DNA from 2 places in the Alteromonas sp. Mac1 genome. Region 2 is predicted to be linked to the other one. Evidence: predicted binding sites of a transcription regulator. Region 2 holds the regulator's gene; the other holds the start of a gene.
The links. Region 2 encodes FNR, which switches genes on or off when oxygen is low (the NO sensors DNR and NnrR bind a similar motif). Its sites were predicted from a motif close to TTGATCTAGATCAA; they were not measured.

Region 1 (7,402 bases), 1.9 Mb from region 2:
GCGGTGAATTCTTTATCTATGACTACAGAGCAGTCGAGCTCGTCGGTTGATAGTTTACTTACCGATATTACTGGGCTTGTGAATATTATGGACTCGTTAGAGTCTGATATGGTTGAAAGCCTTCAGCGTTCACAAACTGCCGCAAATGCTGCGCAAGATAGTGCCAAGCAGGTAGATGCAGGTCGTGTTCAAGTGAAAGAGACCGCTGAGGCGATTTCTGACTTGGCCAATGATATTGAGCAAACTGCGAGTATGTTAGAAACCCTTCAAGCCGAAGGGAATAATGTTTCAAGCGTAGTTAAAACCATTGCAGAGATTGCAGATCAGACAAACTTATTGGCATTAAATGCTGCTATTGAAGCGGCAAGGGCAGGAGATTCTGGTAGAGGTTTCGCCGTAGTCGCTGATGAAGTGAGAACATTGGCGGTAAGAACCCACCAGTCTACGGTTGAAATAAATACTATGCTTGAAAAGATTGTGGTTTCTATTACCTCTGCGGTATCCACCATGAGTTCAAATCAAAATAAAGCACATGACTCTGTTGGCTTAGCTAATGATTTGGTATCAACGCTTGAAGCAGGAACGCAAAGTATTTTGGCGTTAGTAAGCGTTAGTGAAGAGGCGGCCGTATTGGCGAAACATTCACAGTCGCAGGCCAACGAAGCAAAAAATGGCGTTAATCAATTCAAAAGCTTGGGAGATAGGTTGTCTCAGAACAACAGGCAAGTTAACGATGCCGCTGAAGATTTGTCTGCACTTGCGAATGGATTAAGTGCTAATGTGAACCAATTTAAAATAGGCTAATGCAAGAAGGGCCCTGTTAGGGGCCCTTCGTTACTAATGCTGTTGTTCTTCAGTTTGCTTGCTAGCAAAAATCTTGGATTTCTTTTGGATCTTACATCCTAAAATATTTTGAGCATTTTTCCGACCTATATAGTAAGCCACTGTATAGGGGTGAGCACGCCTGAAGAACCTTGAAAATGATTTAACTACATTATTCATAATGGTACTCCTTTTAATTCTGCCCAAAATAAGCATACGTATATTTAATAATTATGTCAACACTGTCACAAAAGAAACTTATAAGAAATTAGTATGATTTTGTCTGTAATTATTTGTTTACGTTTTCGCATGATCTCATTTAGAAAGTAAGTGATCTAGTGAATAAGTTATGAAGTTGATATGAAGTGAATTTGAGCGGGGCGATAAAAAGGCCCCGTAACCAAGTGGTTAGGAGCCCATTATCTTTCTCTCTAGCTAACTGGCGCATAGGTGCCAATAACGAAGCTAATAGTAGCTAAGCTTTTCCGACTTACCTGAGAATATTTTGTATACCATCGCGGTGTAAGCAAGAATGCAAGGCACTACAATAACCACACCCACTAATAAGAAGCGCAATGAGTTGGCGTCGCTTAGTGCATCTTGTACCGTAAGGTGCCCTGGGATGACAAACGGATAGTAACTTACCCCGAAGGCCGTAAAGCAAAGTACAAATACGGTTAATGCTATAGCAAAGGGCATCCATTCACCTTTCCCACCTGCATCAGGCAGCTTTTTCAATAACACGCCACACAAGCTAAGTAATAAAAAGCAGGCAACTGGAATAGCCATTAACACATAACCAATCGTGGATGATAACCATAAGTCACGCACATCATCATGCAAGGTTAAGTTTGCGAGGCTTACCGCCACTATGCCTATTGAAAGGGCAAACAACCCTCTGCGTGCCCAATAATAGGCTTTGGCTTGTAAGTCGTTCTCAGCTTTTAATATTAGCCAGCACGAGCCAATAAAAGCATAAGCAGCCGTTACCCCGATAGCCGACAGTAAGGCAAACCCTTGTGCCCACAAGTCGGTACGTAGGCCGGTAACATAGATGCCTAGCATATAACCTTGTGCCAGCGTGGTAAGTAATGAACCGTACTTAAAGGTAAGATCCCACTTACGTTTATGAACTTGTACTACTTTAGCCCGAAAATCAAAGGAAACGCCACGTAAAATAAGCCCCAATAACATGATAGTTGCAGGGATATATAGGCTTTGAAGTACTTCACTGTGTGCTTCTGGAAAGGCAATAAGTAATAGTCCCACGGCCAATACTAACCAGGTTTCATTGGCATCCCAGTAGGGCCCAATGGAGGCAATCATATCATCACGAAACTTTTCCTCGCGGGGCGGTATTAAAACACCCACCCCTAAGTCGTAGCCATCTAATATGGCGTAGAGCAATACTGCCAGCCCAAGCAGGCCAACATAGATATTCCCCAAGGTTTCTGCTGATACATTTTCAAATAACATAGCGGCTCCTTAAGTGTTCGCCGGCGACATTTTGCTGGCTTTGGCCATTTCACGCTCTTCTGTAGAAATTTCTTCAATTTCAACAGCGCGGCGACACATCAGCATTAGCGTTCCCATATAAGCGAACAGCAAAATAGTATAAATCGTGGCGTACATAGTGAACGAGAAAGCGATATTCGCAGGAGGCAGTGTTGTTACCGCTTCTTGAGTACGTAAAACACCACTAACCAGATAAGGTTGCCTTCCAATTTCAGTCACATACCAGCCGGCTAAGGTTGCAATCCAGCCGCTGAATGCCATGCCAGCGAATACACGCTTAAGCCAAAGCGGGAAAGACTTCCCTCTAAGCAAGTAACTACTACCAAGCCATGAAACCGCCAACATTAAAAAGCCCATGCCTACCATCACCCGAAACCCGAAGAACACAGGTGCTACTGGGGGATGTTCGCCTTTAAAGTCGTTCAGGCCTTGAATTTTGCCATCCATTTTATGGGTTAAAATTAGACTGGCGCCGTTGGGTACTGGTATTTCAAAGTGATTTTCTCTGCTTTCTTCATCCGGAATGGCAAACAGCAGTAAGGGCGCGCCTTCAGTGGTATCCCAAAGGCCTTCCATTGCGGCAACTTTCTGCGGTTGATGCTCGAGGGTATTTAACCCATGCATATCGCCTGCAAAAATCTGCAAAGGAATAAGCACTGCAGCGGTATAGGTGGCGGTTTTAAGGGCAAGCTTTGGCGCAAGTTTGTCATCGCCTTTCAGCATACGGTAGGCCGATAAGCCAGCTATTAAAAAGCTGGCCGTCAGTCCCGAGGCTAACATCATGTGCACAAAGCGATAAGGAAACGAAGGATTAAATATAATTTCGCTCCAATCTACGGCATACACAACGCCGTCGATAATTTCATGCCCTTGCGGCGTTTGCATCCAGCTGTTAAGCGCCAGAATCCAAAAGGCTGACATGGTAGTGCCCACCGCCACAATCAATGTTGAAAGGGTGTGCAACCAATTAGGTACCCGACGAATACCAAACAACATAATACCTAGGAACGTGGCTTCTAAGAAAAACGCAGTAAGAACTTCGTAACCTAGTAGTGGGCCCGCCACATTACCCACCCGCTCCATAAAGCCGGGCCAGTTAGTACCAAATTGGAAAGACATGGTCACGCCACTTACCACACCAAGTGCAAAGCTAAGTGCGAATACGCGCACCCAGAAGCGGTACATCCGCATCCATACTGGGTGACCGGTTACATTTGAGCGAAACTTGAAGTAGAAAAGAAACCATCCCATTGCCATGGTGATAGTCGGAAACAGAATATGAAAACTAATATTTAATGCAAATTGTAAACGAGACAGCAAAAACGCATCCACAGATAGTCTCCTTAATTAACGGAATTTTTTCCCGGTAGAATTTTGTCTTTCAGTTCTAACATACGGCCAACACCCGAGCCGAGTTTCATCAAGGTGTTAAGTTTATCTGGCCCTAGGTTTTGAAGCTCTTGTGACCACGCGGTTACCGACTCTAATAAATCGTGAATTTCATTCAGCTTATCTTGCGCATTGGCTTCAGTTTTGTTGGCGGGAGTATCTAGTAATAAATCCCGCAATAAACTCATGGTGGGGTCTATTTCGCGCTTGCGGCGCTCTTCGAATACGCGGTTTGCAAGGGTCCAAATGTCTCCGCCTGCAATAAAGAACTCTTTTCGTTCACCAGGAACAAGATGCTGTTTTACCAAGCGCCACGACTGTAACTCCTTCAACCCCATGCTGGTGTTACCGCGAGATATATTTAGCGCGTCGGCAATTTCTTGCGCTGAGATGGGCTCATCAGCAAGTACAATAAGTGCCAAAATTTGGCCCACAGTGCGATTAAAGCCCCAACGACTGCCCATTTCACCGAAGTGCATAACCGCAGAAGTAATAAGTGGTGTCATTTTCATATCTATACCTGCTGAACTTTCAGAAATTACTGAAAGTTTATGCTGAAGTTTGATTGAGATCAACAAATATCAGATGAAAATTATGTTAGGAGGAGTACGAAAACATTTAAATGAGCAGTCGAATCTTATATATGTGATATGAGAGCTCAGTGGTTTTTTATCGGGTTAATTGCTTACGGCAAAAAGTGCAACGCAAGAGAGCGTGGCGACACTATCTTAATAAGCGTAAAATTCAGCAAGAATTAAGTCTTAAATTTATGCTTCGATATGTTGTTAAATTTAATAAATAGATGCTATAAAAAACCTTAAATGGAATAGAAAACGCGATGTTGAGGCCTATTGCTTTTACACGCTAAAAATTAGGGATTGATTTTGAAGATATTTTCTGCGTTATTATGCGTGTCATTGATAATGTTAAGCGCTTCCTCTTTTGGCAACAGCAAAGAAGTTAAAGCCGCCAAGATAATAAAAAATGCTAATAAAGTGGAAGATGCCTTCACTTCTCGCGGTGGCATGGAAGGTTGGACAAGAGTTTCATATATAATAGATAAAGACGGAACAACGAAAGATATCGTTGTTTTTGATTATTCAGGTAAAGAAAGGTATGTAACAAAAGCCACTAAACTAGTTAAAAACCTACAATATTCCCCTGCATTAATTAACGATAAACCAGTAACAAGTGCTCAAATTTTGTTTGTTAAACACACATACTCAGAGGCTGGTCATAGTGAAGGCAGCGTCACACCTGCCTTTGCAAAAGAATACCAAGCTATAATAGACGCACTTACTAGCCCTTCCGCTAATATGCCTAGCATAAAAATATCCATAGACGAATTGGTAGAAGATCATACTAAAAATTTAAACGAACATGCTTTAGCGGCATGGTTAAAATCTATCTATTATTATAAAAATGAAGATTTTTTAGAATATATGCGCCAATCTCAAATTACGGTAGATTTATACGAATACCTACCTATAGCGATATTGGCTAAGTCTACGGTTAATCTTTTTCAGTCACAGCTTTACTACGGTAATTTCAAAGGTGCCTCTGAAACCCTTGCGCGTATGGGAAGCGTTGATGGCCTCAATTTATCTCAACAAACCCATCAACAATTTGCCGACGCGCTTAAGGCTTCTAAGGCGACTGAATCATCAAATGTTACTAAAGGTCAGCTCAGTAGTTTAGGCGCGTGGTCTCAAGCATATGAATTTTCAACATTCAAAGTTGACGTGTCTCAAGGGAGTGTTGATTCAGTGGAACTTAGATGTAATGACTATCAACAAAAATATGTAGAAGGTTGGGAGAACCAAATAGATTTTCCGGCGCAAACTTCTGATTGTATTTTGTTAATCAGAGGGGACGCGGGTTCAACATTTGATATTCTTGAAATTACGAGTTGAATAATCTCGAAAGCGAGCGCTGATAAGCACATTGATTACAATGCCGCTCTTCTCAAGTGCGAGTACAAGGCGCTGTCAAAGCGGCCAATGAGAGCGGCTAAAAAGAGCAGCGAAAGAGCTACCAACGTCTAATCATGGTTTTATAAACATCAGGGTCGAGTAGGCTTTCTCGCTGGCTTTTTACGCCATCAAGCATAGCCATTGCTTCAGCTTTAGACTCATACGTGACGCCATCAATGACGTAAACACTGTTATCGCCAGGTAATGCTTTATCTAATGGGTAGGCGATAGGTGTATCCAATGCCACAAGGCTCACGCTAGTTTCACCAATATAGTCAGCGATACCATCGTTATTTATATCTTTGGAAAGCCACGGTAGCCCTAGAATTTTATTGTAACTGCCATCCTGCTGCATAACTTGAATCGTTTGTTCAAACGCGTCAATAGTGGCCTTAGCATTCGGTGTATTGTCGCCAAGCGCTAATGAAAAACCTGCGTTCATTAATGCTGCTGAAGACACGTGTAAAAGTTCTTCGCCGTCTTTTTCAAGCAGCAAGTTAAATTCTTCAATAAGTAATCGGGTAGTAATAAGGTACGGGGCTCTGTCATCAGCTAACTGCTTAAAGGCGTCGTACGTGCTGGGATTACGCGACCACTTTACCTCTTTGAGCAAACGAAACTTCGGCGTATTAGCAAAACGGTTTTCTATTGCCACACGACTGTTTTTTAAATGCGGTACCAGCATGACTTCTTCAACATCGTATTTTTTAGCGGTAGCATATAAATAGATGGGTAAGTAGGGGGCTGAAAGGGTAACGGCGTCTTTTCTTTCACCTAAATCTATATAGGCGAACTCGCCATCTACTTTACCGGAGCGCACCGCACTACCCAAGAAGGCATCGCGCATAACCTGAAGCTCTAGATTGGTTTGCATTCGCGAGAACGCCGCTTCAACAATAGACGTTAGTCTTGAAGGTTCGCCCTCATCGCTTACGTAAGTTTCAAATGGTGCTGCGGCAAGTGTGACACTATTTGCCTTTAACGGCGCCACAACTATGATAAAACTTAATAAAGCGATGACTCTCACCAACACGGGCGACATCTCCTAAACAACGTTATTATTATCTATTGGCGCTATTACTTTTTAACAAGTATAGCTGTTACTGGCCAAAACTGCCTGCAGCGCCTGGGAATACAACTGGGCTTTCAATACCATCGTTGTTCACGCTGGCAACCCCGAAAAAGTAGTTATCTATCACTACGTTTTCTAGTGTAGCTTCGTTCACCTTACCAACAAACTTACTGAATTCCCATTGCGGTGCATCGGTATGACGCCAGTAAACTTTGTAGCCCGACAGCTGAGGGTTTTGTGCTGTATCTGCCGCTTCCCACATTAATGTGGTAGAGGGCTGAACGGCGCCTTTAATGGTGACTTTGGCAGGCGGATTCGGTGCCCAAGCCATAGCCGCTAGCGATACTGCGTTTAAGCCAGTAAGCTTGGCTGCGTAGTCAAAATTCACACCATCTAAGGTATCGCCATATTTGATACCGTCTTCTTCTCTAAGGTCTTGATGCTGGCGAGTGTAATTTTCATTGGTTTCCATAATACGAATACCGGGAAAACCTAAATCGTTGAAAGGGCGATGATGTCCACCACGACCAAAGCGATCTAGTCGATAAATGACCATGGTGTCTAGATTCTCAATGTATTGATCGGCAATGTTATCGATGTATCTTGCTAAGTTTCTGCTTGGTGAATCTAC
Region 2 (7,402 bases):
GCGACCTCATTTTCACTGATGCTAGTTGCCGATAAATCGTTAACGCCGCTACGCGCTATTATCTTATCGTGCCGTGTATTTAATGCATACTGGGCACCATTAACCGGTGTTTTTGCTGTCTTCATTATATTATTTATCACGGTTCCGTTAACGTTAGGCTTGTCTCTTGTATGGGTTCTACCCCTGTATTTCAGCATGCTAGGTTTGTTGTATGAAGAGATGATTGGTGAAGAGGGCGAACACACACCAAGCCACACTGTTCAAAATAAAACGAATGAGTCGAGTTTCGATGCATAAACGGGAAACCCTAAAAATTGTTTTAATTACTATTGCTGTACTAGCAGTCATAGTCATTAACGCGCTGATACTAACCAAGCGCGAACCCGATATTTTAGACATTCCTGAAACACCTGAAGCGACTAAGCCTGTTCCCGATTTTTCTGCTTATACCGACGTTAAAGAAAAGAAAACGGCCTTTTTTGATTATTTACGCCCTGAAGTTGAAAAACAAAATGCGTATTTACTTACCCTTAGACACTACATACAAACCTTGTATCGTAAGGCTTTAAACGAAGAGCCGCTAACCGATGATGATATTAGCCGCCTCGAATGGCTACAAACAGAATACCGGGTAAAGGCGGAACAACCACTAACATCTCGCTTGCTTGCATTGCTACATAAAATTGATATTTTGCCTGCTGAACTAGTGCTGGTCCAAGCCGCGAATGAATCAGCATGGGGCACCAGTCGTTTTGCCAGAAAAGGCTATAACTTCTTTGGCATTTGGTGCTTTGTGAAAGGCTGTGGCTTTGTACCAGGTAAACGAAATGCCGGCGCAACGCACGAGGTTGCCAAGTTTTCTAGCCTTTCTCGTGCTACCTACACTTATATGCGCAATCTTAATAGGCACGATGCCTACACCGATTTACGAGAAATTAGAGAGCGATTGAGGGCAAATCAAATCCCCATTACTGGCGTAGCCCTGGCAGAGGGGTTAATGAACTACTCTGAGCGTGGCGCGGCCTATGTAGACGAATTACAAACCATGATCCGGTTTAACCAGGAGTTCTTAACTGAATGAAACGTATAGCTAGCGCGCTGATTGGCGCCTTACTCACCACAAGTGTTGCTGCCGAAATGGTGAACGTAGAATACAGCCGTTTTTATAGTCATGTGAAAAAACTGGATAACGAAGATACTCAAGCATTGCAGTTCGCTTTTGGATTTTTGCGTGTTGGTGAAGGGCGCTTATGTGAAATCAACAATGCGGAAATAGTGACGGACAAACAAACTATTCCATTAGTAGTTAGCGATGAGTATCGATTTACTGTACCTACCGAAAAAGCATTAAAATTAGCAAATGCATACGTGCGAATAGATTTATCAGAAGCGGCTAATGTGTGTGATATGTCGGTGCAACTAGAAACAAAAAGCAGCTATCTAACCGCCAGTTATACAAAAGAAGAGCTGAATTTTATTTATGGCCAATATGAGGCTTTTTTTAATGAAATGGGCAGCTTTTTATCGTTCTTAATGCCAACGGTGAAAGGGTTGATGTTGCAATTTGATGATAAAAATCTGGATTATATTACCCCAGAAGGCCTGCACATTAATAACGGCATACTCCACTTAGAACAAAGTGAAATTAACGAAAATAAAGGGCTCACCTTACCGAGAGCCCCACTTCGTGTTACCGCGATGGCATCAAGCTAATAGCTGATACTTAATTTGCTCAGCAATGCGGGTGATAGTTTGTTCACCCTTTTCACATAGCTCTTGTGCACGGTGAAATTCCATAATACCCACGTCGGTTAGTTGGGGTTCGATAAGAATATCTGGCGGATCGCCCGCCAAACGTGAACGTGTCACCCTCGCTTGTAGTATCTCAAGCGAACTACTCATCACACTTAAAATTCCTGGAGGGTTGCCTCTAGGGACTTTATTTGGCGGCGGCGAAATCGTTTCTTCTATGGCTTCAATAGCGTCGCTAGCAATACCTTCGTTTTGCTCGCTATGTTTACTATCGGTTTCACTCTCTTCTTTTTCTTTACTATCAGGTGAGAACCACTGCTTAAGCACGTTTTGGCTTTTAGTGAAGAAGTCTTCAGTTTTTCTTTGATTCTCTTCGTGATCTAGTCGTAATTTCTCAAGCCTAAGGGGCCTGAAATCAGCATTGAGGTTCACGGCAATAACAAAATCGGCACCAAGCTGGCGACAAAGGTTAACAGGCACCGGATTAACTACCGCACCATCTACTAACCAACGATCGCCATGGGCTACAGGGGCAAATAGTGCAGGAATAGCACACGAAGCTTGAATGGTATTGCCAATCTCGCCGGAACTAAACACTACCTCACGACCTGTGTACAAATCGGTAGCCACTGAAGCAAACGGCTTTTCCATTGCTTCGTAGGTTGGAACACAAAATTCGCTGGCAAGTTTATCAAACACTTTTTGCCCGCTGGCAATGCCGCCTCTACGTAAACCAACGCCCATCAGAGCAAGCACCTGCCAATCTGACAAAGAACAAGACCACTCTTTAAGGCCTTCTAATTTGCCACTGGCATAGGCAGCACCAACATAGGCACCAATAGAGCAACCTGCCACCACGTCAATTTTAATACCCAGCTTTTCTAATGCTTGAATAATACCAATGTGGGTCCAACCTCTTGCGGCACCCGCACCTAATGCTAGACCAATTTTCATTTAGTTTGATTCCATCAAATTGATAACTTGAACCGTGTCGTCAGTAGGATCACTGGGTGACTCGAAGCTGGGCGGATCGAAACCAATATCACCATCTTCCACTGGACCGTTCAGTGTAGAGATGCCTTTAAAGTCGTGCAATCTCTTGTCGACCAAATGTGACGGCGCTACATTTTGAAGCGCACTGAACATTGACTCAATACGCCCAGGGAAACGGCGATCCCAATCTTGTAGCATGGCCTTTACGTTCTGACGCTGCAAATTCTCTTGAGACCCGCACAAGTTGCAAGGAATAATAGGAAATTCTACGGCATCAGAATAACGCTGAATGTCTTTTTCAGTGCAATAAGCAAGGGGCCTGATCACAATGTGCTCACCATTATCGCTAACCAGCTTTGGTGGCATTGATTTAAGCTTACCGCCATGGAACATGTTTAAAAAGAACGTTTCTAGCATGTCGTCACGGTGATGGCCAAGGGCAATTTTAGTTGCACCTAACTTTTTGGCCGTGCTGTATAAAATACCGCGACGTAATCGAGAACAAAGTGAGCACGTGGTTTTACCTTCAGGCACTTTATCCATAACAATAGAGTAGGTGTCTTCTTCTACAATTTTGTACTCTACGCCTACACTTTCAAGGTATTCAGGAAGGACGTGCTCTGGAAATCCTGGCTGCTTTTGATCAAGGTTAACCGCAATAATGTCAAAATTAATTGGCGCAATGCGCTTTAAAAACATGAGAATATCAAGCATAGCGTAACTGTCTTTGCCGCCAGACAAGCACACCATTACTTTATCGTTGTTTTCAATCATGCCGAAATCAGCAATCGCTTTGCCTACATTTCGACGAAGTCGTTTTTGTAGCTTGTTAAAGCTGTATTTTTGTTTGTTTTGAGACGCGGTTAACGGAGCGTCCGCACGGTTTGTGCCTGCACTGGTCATATCAATAGCTTGGTTACTGCGAAAAAAGCTATTATACAGTAATGAAATAAAATTGAATGTGCGAGGTTAAGATTTTTTGTATCTTGTTGGCACTCGCTGCTAACAAATGCGGCTATAACCCGATAGTGGTTAAGGCTATAAAGCTGCGCTAGCAAACCGCGCCAACAGGCTGTGTTCGAACGTGTTAGAACTAGCGTGAAAGGGGCGAAATAAAACCGTCTGGTTTTATTGCCAGTACATCACACACCAGTTCATCTATAACATGTTCAGCAGTGTTACCTATAAGGGCTGCAGAAATACCTACTCGGCCAACCGTACCTATTATCACGAGTTCTGCATCTATATCTTTGGCTATTCTTGGAATGACTTTTTCAGGCAGACCTTCTTTCACGTAACAGCGCTCGCTATCAATAGCATACTTTTCGCTGTGTTTGTTCATCTCAAGTTCGTGATGGTGCTTTACGGCGTTGTTGTACGAATCAGGGTCGAACTCAGGAACTTCAATAGCGATATTAAGCGGTGTAGCAGGGTAGCTATTTACCAGATTTACGTTGCCACTGAGTAACGCGGCATAATCGTTAGCAATAACGGTGATTTTGTCGTTAAGTAGCGCATGTTCGTCATCTTCACTACCTACATTTACCGCGGCAATAATTTCACCATTGTCAGGCCATTCATGATCTTTAACTAATAATACGGGGGAGGGGCATTTTCTAAGTAGGTGCCAGTCTGTTGGAGTGAAAATAACAGAAGCTAAATCGTCATGGCGTTTGGTTGCTTTAACAACCAAGTCTATATTGTTATCTATTACGTAATGCACCACAGCTTCAAAGGCGCGGTTGTTCCATTCAACAACAATATCGGTTTTTTCAAACCCTAAATCACTAAGGGTTTTACGTAACCAACCCGCATGTTCTTTGGTAACCGCATCGCGCATTGCTTCGCGATCATCAGGGCTGAGCATGGTAGTCATATCATAAGATAAATCGTAAACCACCAGCATAGCGGTGACAGAAGCCCCTGTCTTTTTGGCAAGTTCGTATGCACGGCTAAGCGCAGGTTGAGTATCACTATCGGCTTCAATGACCGCTAAAATACGTTCATACTTAATCATAACCCCTCCAAACATTTTTAGAATTTTGGTTGCTACAATTTAAGTGTAATACCTATTTGCTATTACGTAACTTGTTTTAGATCAAAAGCTTTAAAGATTAGCTATTACAGGCAATATTAGGTGCAACCACAGACGTTAAACGTTGCGACATCTCATCAAAATCTAAAATAGTAATGAGTTTACCGTCCACCTGAATAATATTTTCTTTTTGAAAACGGCTTAGTAGGCGGCTAATGGTTTCAATAGTTAAACCAAGGTAGTTTCCAATTTCATTTCGCGTCATCGTAAGGTGAAATTCTTTGTTTGAAAATCCACGCTCTTCGAAACGTTGAGAAAGCTGTGAGAGGAAATACAATAAACGTTCTTCTGCTGAGCGCTTGTTAAGCAACATCATGAGATCATGATCTTGTTTAATTTCTGCACTCATAAAACTCATTATTTGATGTCTTAACTTGGGGAATTGAACTGACATCTCATCTAACGTTTCGTAGGGCAATTCGCACACCATCGCAGTTTCTAATGCCTGAGCATAACTTTGATGCTTGTTTTCCCGTAAGGCGTCAAAGCCGATAATATCGCCAGGAAAGTGAAAACCTGTAATCTGCTCTTCACCATCTGAATTGGTGACGAAAGACTTAAAAGAGCCTGTGCGGACTGCGTAAAGAGAGTTAAATGTATCTCCTGACTTTACCAGTAAGTCGCTCTTGTGGAGAGGTTTCTTTCGCTCAATAATATCATCTAAAGATTCAATTTCAGTCTTGTTTAGCGCAACGGGCAAACACAAATGGCTGAAACTGCAATTTTGACAATGAATTGAGAATTGGCTTCCTTTGCTCATAGGTTAAAACTATAAATAGTGTCGACTTACTATAATCTTACTCTTTTGTTTATGAAATTGCTGCATAAATTAAAAAGAGCGCGTAAATAGCCAATATTCCTGAAAAGCATTGCCTTACCACGGGGTGCCTAAAACCGGCTATAAGGTACTGACTACCTGCGCTTGCTGCTAGCAAGGTGGGCAGGGTACCTAATCCAAAAAATAGCATAATAGCTGCGCCATCAACGGCCGAACCTGAAGCTAACGACCATGTCAGTGTTGAATAAACTAATCCGCAGGGAAGCCAGCCCCATATAAAACCGTAAGGCAGCGCATAGGCTGGACTTTTGAACGGAAGAAAGCGTTTAGATAGGGGCTGAATGGCTTTAAATAATCCGCGTCCCATTGCTTCAATGTAATTTAAGCCCTGCCACCACTTACCCAAGTAACAGGCTAAAAGCAGCAGCATAATGCCACTAATCAAAGACAAAACAGGTTTAGCAATAGGTACAAATTCGGTGGCCATTTGGCCAACAGCGCCTGTAATAGCGCCGGCTAGGGTGTAGCTGATTATACGACCAAAATTATAAGCAAGAGTGTAAGGCAAAGCGGCTTCATTACTTGGTGTTACTGTACGAAGTGCAGCAACAATGCCGCCGCACATGCCTACGCAATGCACACCGCCCGCAATACCAATGAAAAAGGCAGAGAATATATTAATCTCTGTCATCAGTTTCTTTGCGTTGTTGCAACTGCTTACGTTGCTCGGCTAGTTTCTTTTCATCACCTGACAAATCATCATCAAACAAAATGCTATAGCCCTGTCGGTCGAGATCTTCAAACTGGTTAGTTTTCACTGCCCAGAAAAAGATAACCAGCGCCAACGCAACAATGATGATAGCGATGGGAATTAATACGTAAATGATGCTCATATTATTTACTTAATAACCTAGTTGAATTGGTGACCACAATAATACTACTGAGCGACATGCCAACCACGGCCATCCAGGGAGAGAGTAACCCCGATACCGCAAAGGGGAGAATAATAATATTGTAACCTACCGACCATGCGATGTTTTGCTGAATTTTACGCTTTGCTTGTTGGGCCACTGAAAATAAGGTGGGTACCGACAGCAGGCTGTCTCCTAGCAAAATAACATCGGCAGCTGTTTTCGCTACATCGGTGGCATTTCCTACGGCAACTGCCACATCAGCGCTAGCAAGAACAGGGGCATCATTTATACCGTCGCCCATCATCATGACTTTGCGACCTTGCTTTTGCAAAGTATGCACTTGAGAATACTTTTGCTCTGGCGACAAGCCACCTTTTGCTATGTTAATCGGTAAGCCTGCAGTAAGTGTATCAACGTTTGTCTGAGTATCGCCACTTAGTACCACGAGTTGATGTTCATCCAATGCGGTGAGCGTGGCTAAGGCATCTTGACGCAAACTATCATTTACGCAGAACGCGGCCATTAATACACCATCAGCACACAAAAACACGTTTGCCGGTATATCTACTTTTGAGGTAGTTGATAAGTTACAAAATACGGCTGAGCCCATAGTAAAAACTACATTGTTTATCTCACCACTAATGCCGCCACCAGGTGTAACGATAAATCCGTTAATATTATTAGTTGGGGTTTTATTGTGTGACTCAACAGCTTCGTTATCAAAGGCACGAGCAATAGGGTGTTCAGAACGAGACTCTAACAAAGCGGTAAGCGCCATTACCTGCACCGGATCTACGCCTTTAGCAAACCAGCGCTGTTGTAGTGAGAACTTACCTTCTGTCAGTGTGCCGGTTTTATCAAGAGCGATGG

Region 1: AV939_RS17695 (GbsR/MarR family transcriptional regulator) is a predicted target of FNR. The motif match lies at 4,288-4,301, and genes of this name have one in related genera.

What each region holds. Positions count from the first base shown of each region.
Region 1 covers NZ_CP013932.1:4,182,102-4,189,503, reverse strand. Annotated here, with positions in the region: gene AV939_RS17710 (methyl-accepting chemotaxis protein) at 1-804, shown strand, start outside; gene AV939_RS20325 (hypothetical protein) at 838-1,002, opposite strand; gene AV939_RS17705 (cytochrome d ubiquinol oxidase subunit II) at 1,288-2,298, opposite strand; gene AV939_RS17700 (cytochrome ubiquinol oxidase subunit I) at 2,308-3,669, opposite strand; gene AV939_RS17695 (GbsR/MarR family transcriptional regulator) at 3,681-4,238, opposite strand; gene AV939_RS17690 (energy transducer TonB) at 4,611-5,639, shown strand; gene AV939_RS17685 (substrate-binding periplasmic protein) at 5,758-6,741, opposite strand; gene AV939_RS17680 (M28 family metallopeptidase) at 6,800-7,402, opposite strand, start outside.
Region 2 covers NZ_CP013932.1:1,337,127-1,344,528, reverse strand. Annotated here, with positions in the region: gene AV939_RS05545 (stress protein) at 1-297, shown strand, start outside; gene AV939_RS05540 (glucosaminidase domain-containing protein) at 290-1,081, shown strand; gene AV939_RS05535 (DUF2987 domain-containing protein) at 1,078-1,713, shown strand; gene AV939_RS05530 (patatin-like phospholipase family protein) at 1,705-2,706, opposite strand; gene ttcA (tRNA 2-thiocytidine(32) synthetase TtcA) at 2,707-3,648, opposite strand; gene uspE (universal stress protein UspE) at 3,839-4,762, opposite strand; gene fnr (fumarate/nitrate reduction transcriptional regulator Fnr) at 4,860-5,600, opposite strand; gene AV939_RS05510 (sulfite exporter TauE/SafE family protein) at 5,650-6,309, opposite strand; gene ccoS (cbb3-type cytochrome oxidase assembly protein CcoS) at 6,296-6,511, opposite strand; gene AV939_RS05500 (heavy metal translocating P-type ATPase) at 6,513-7,402, opposite strand, start outside.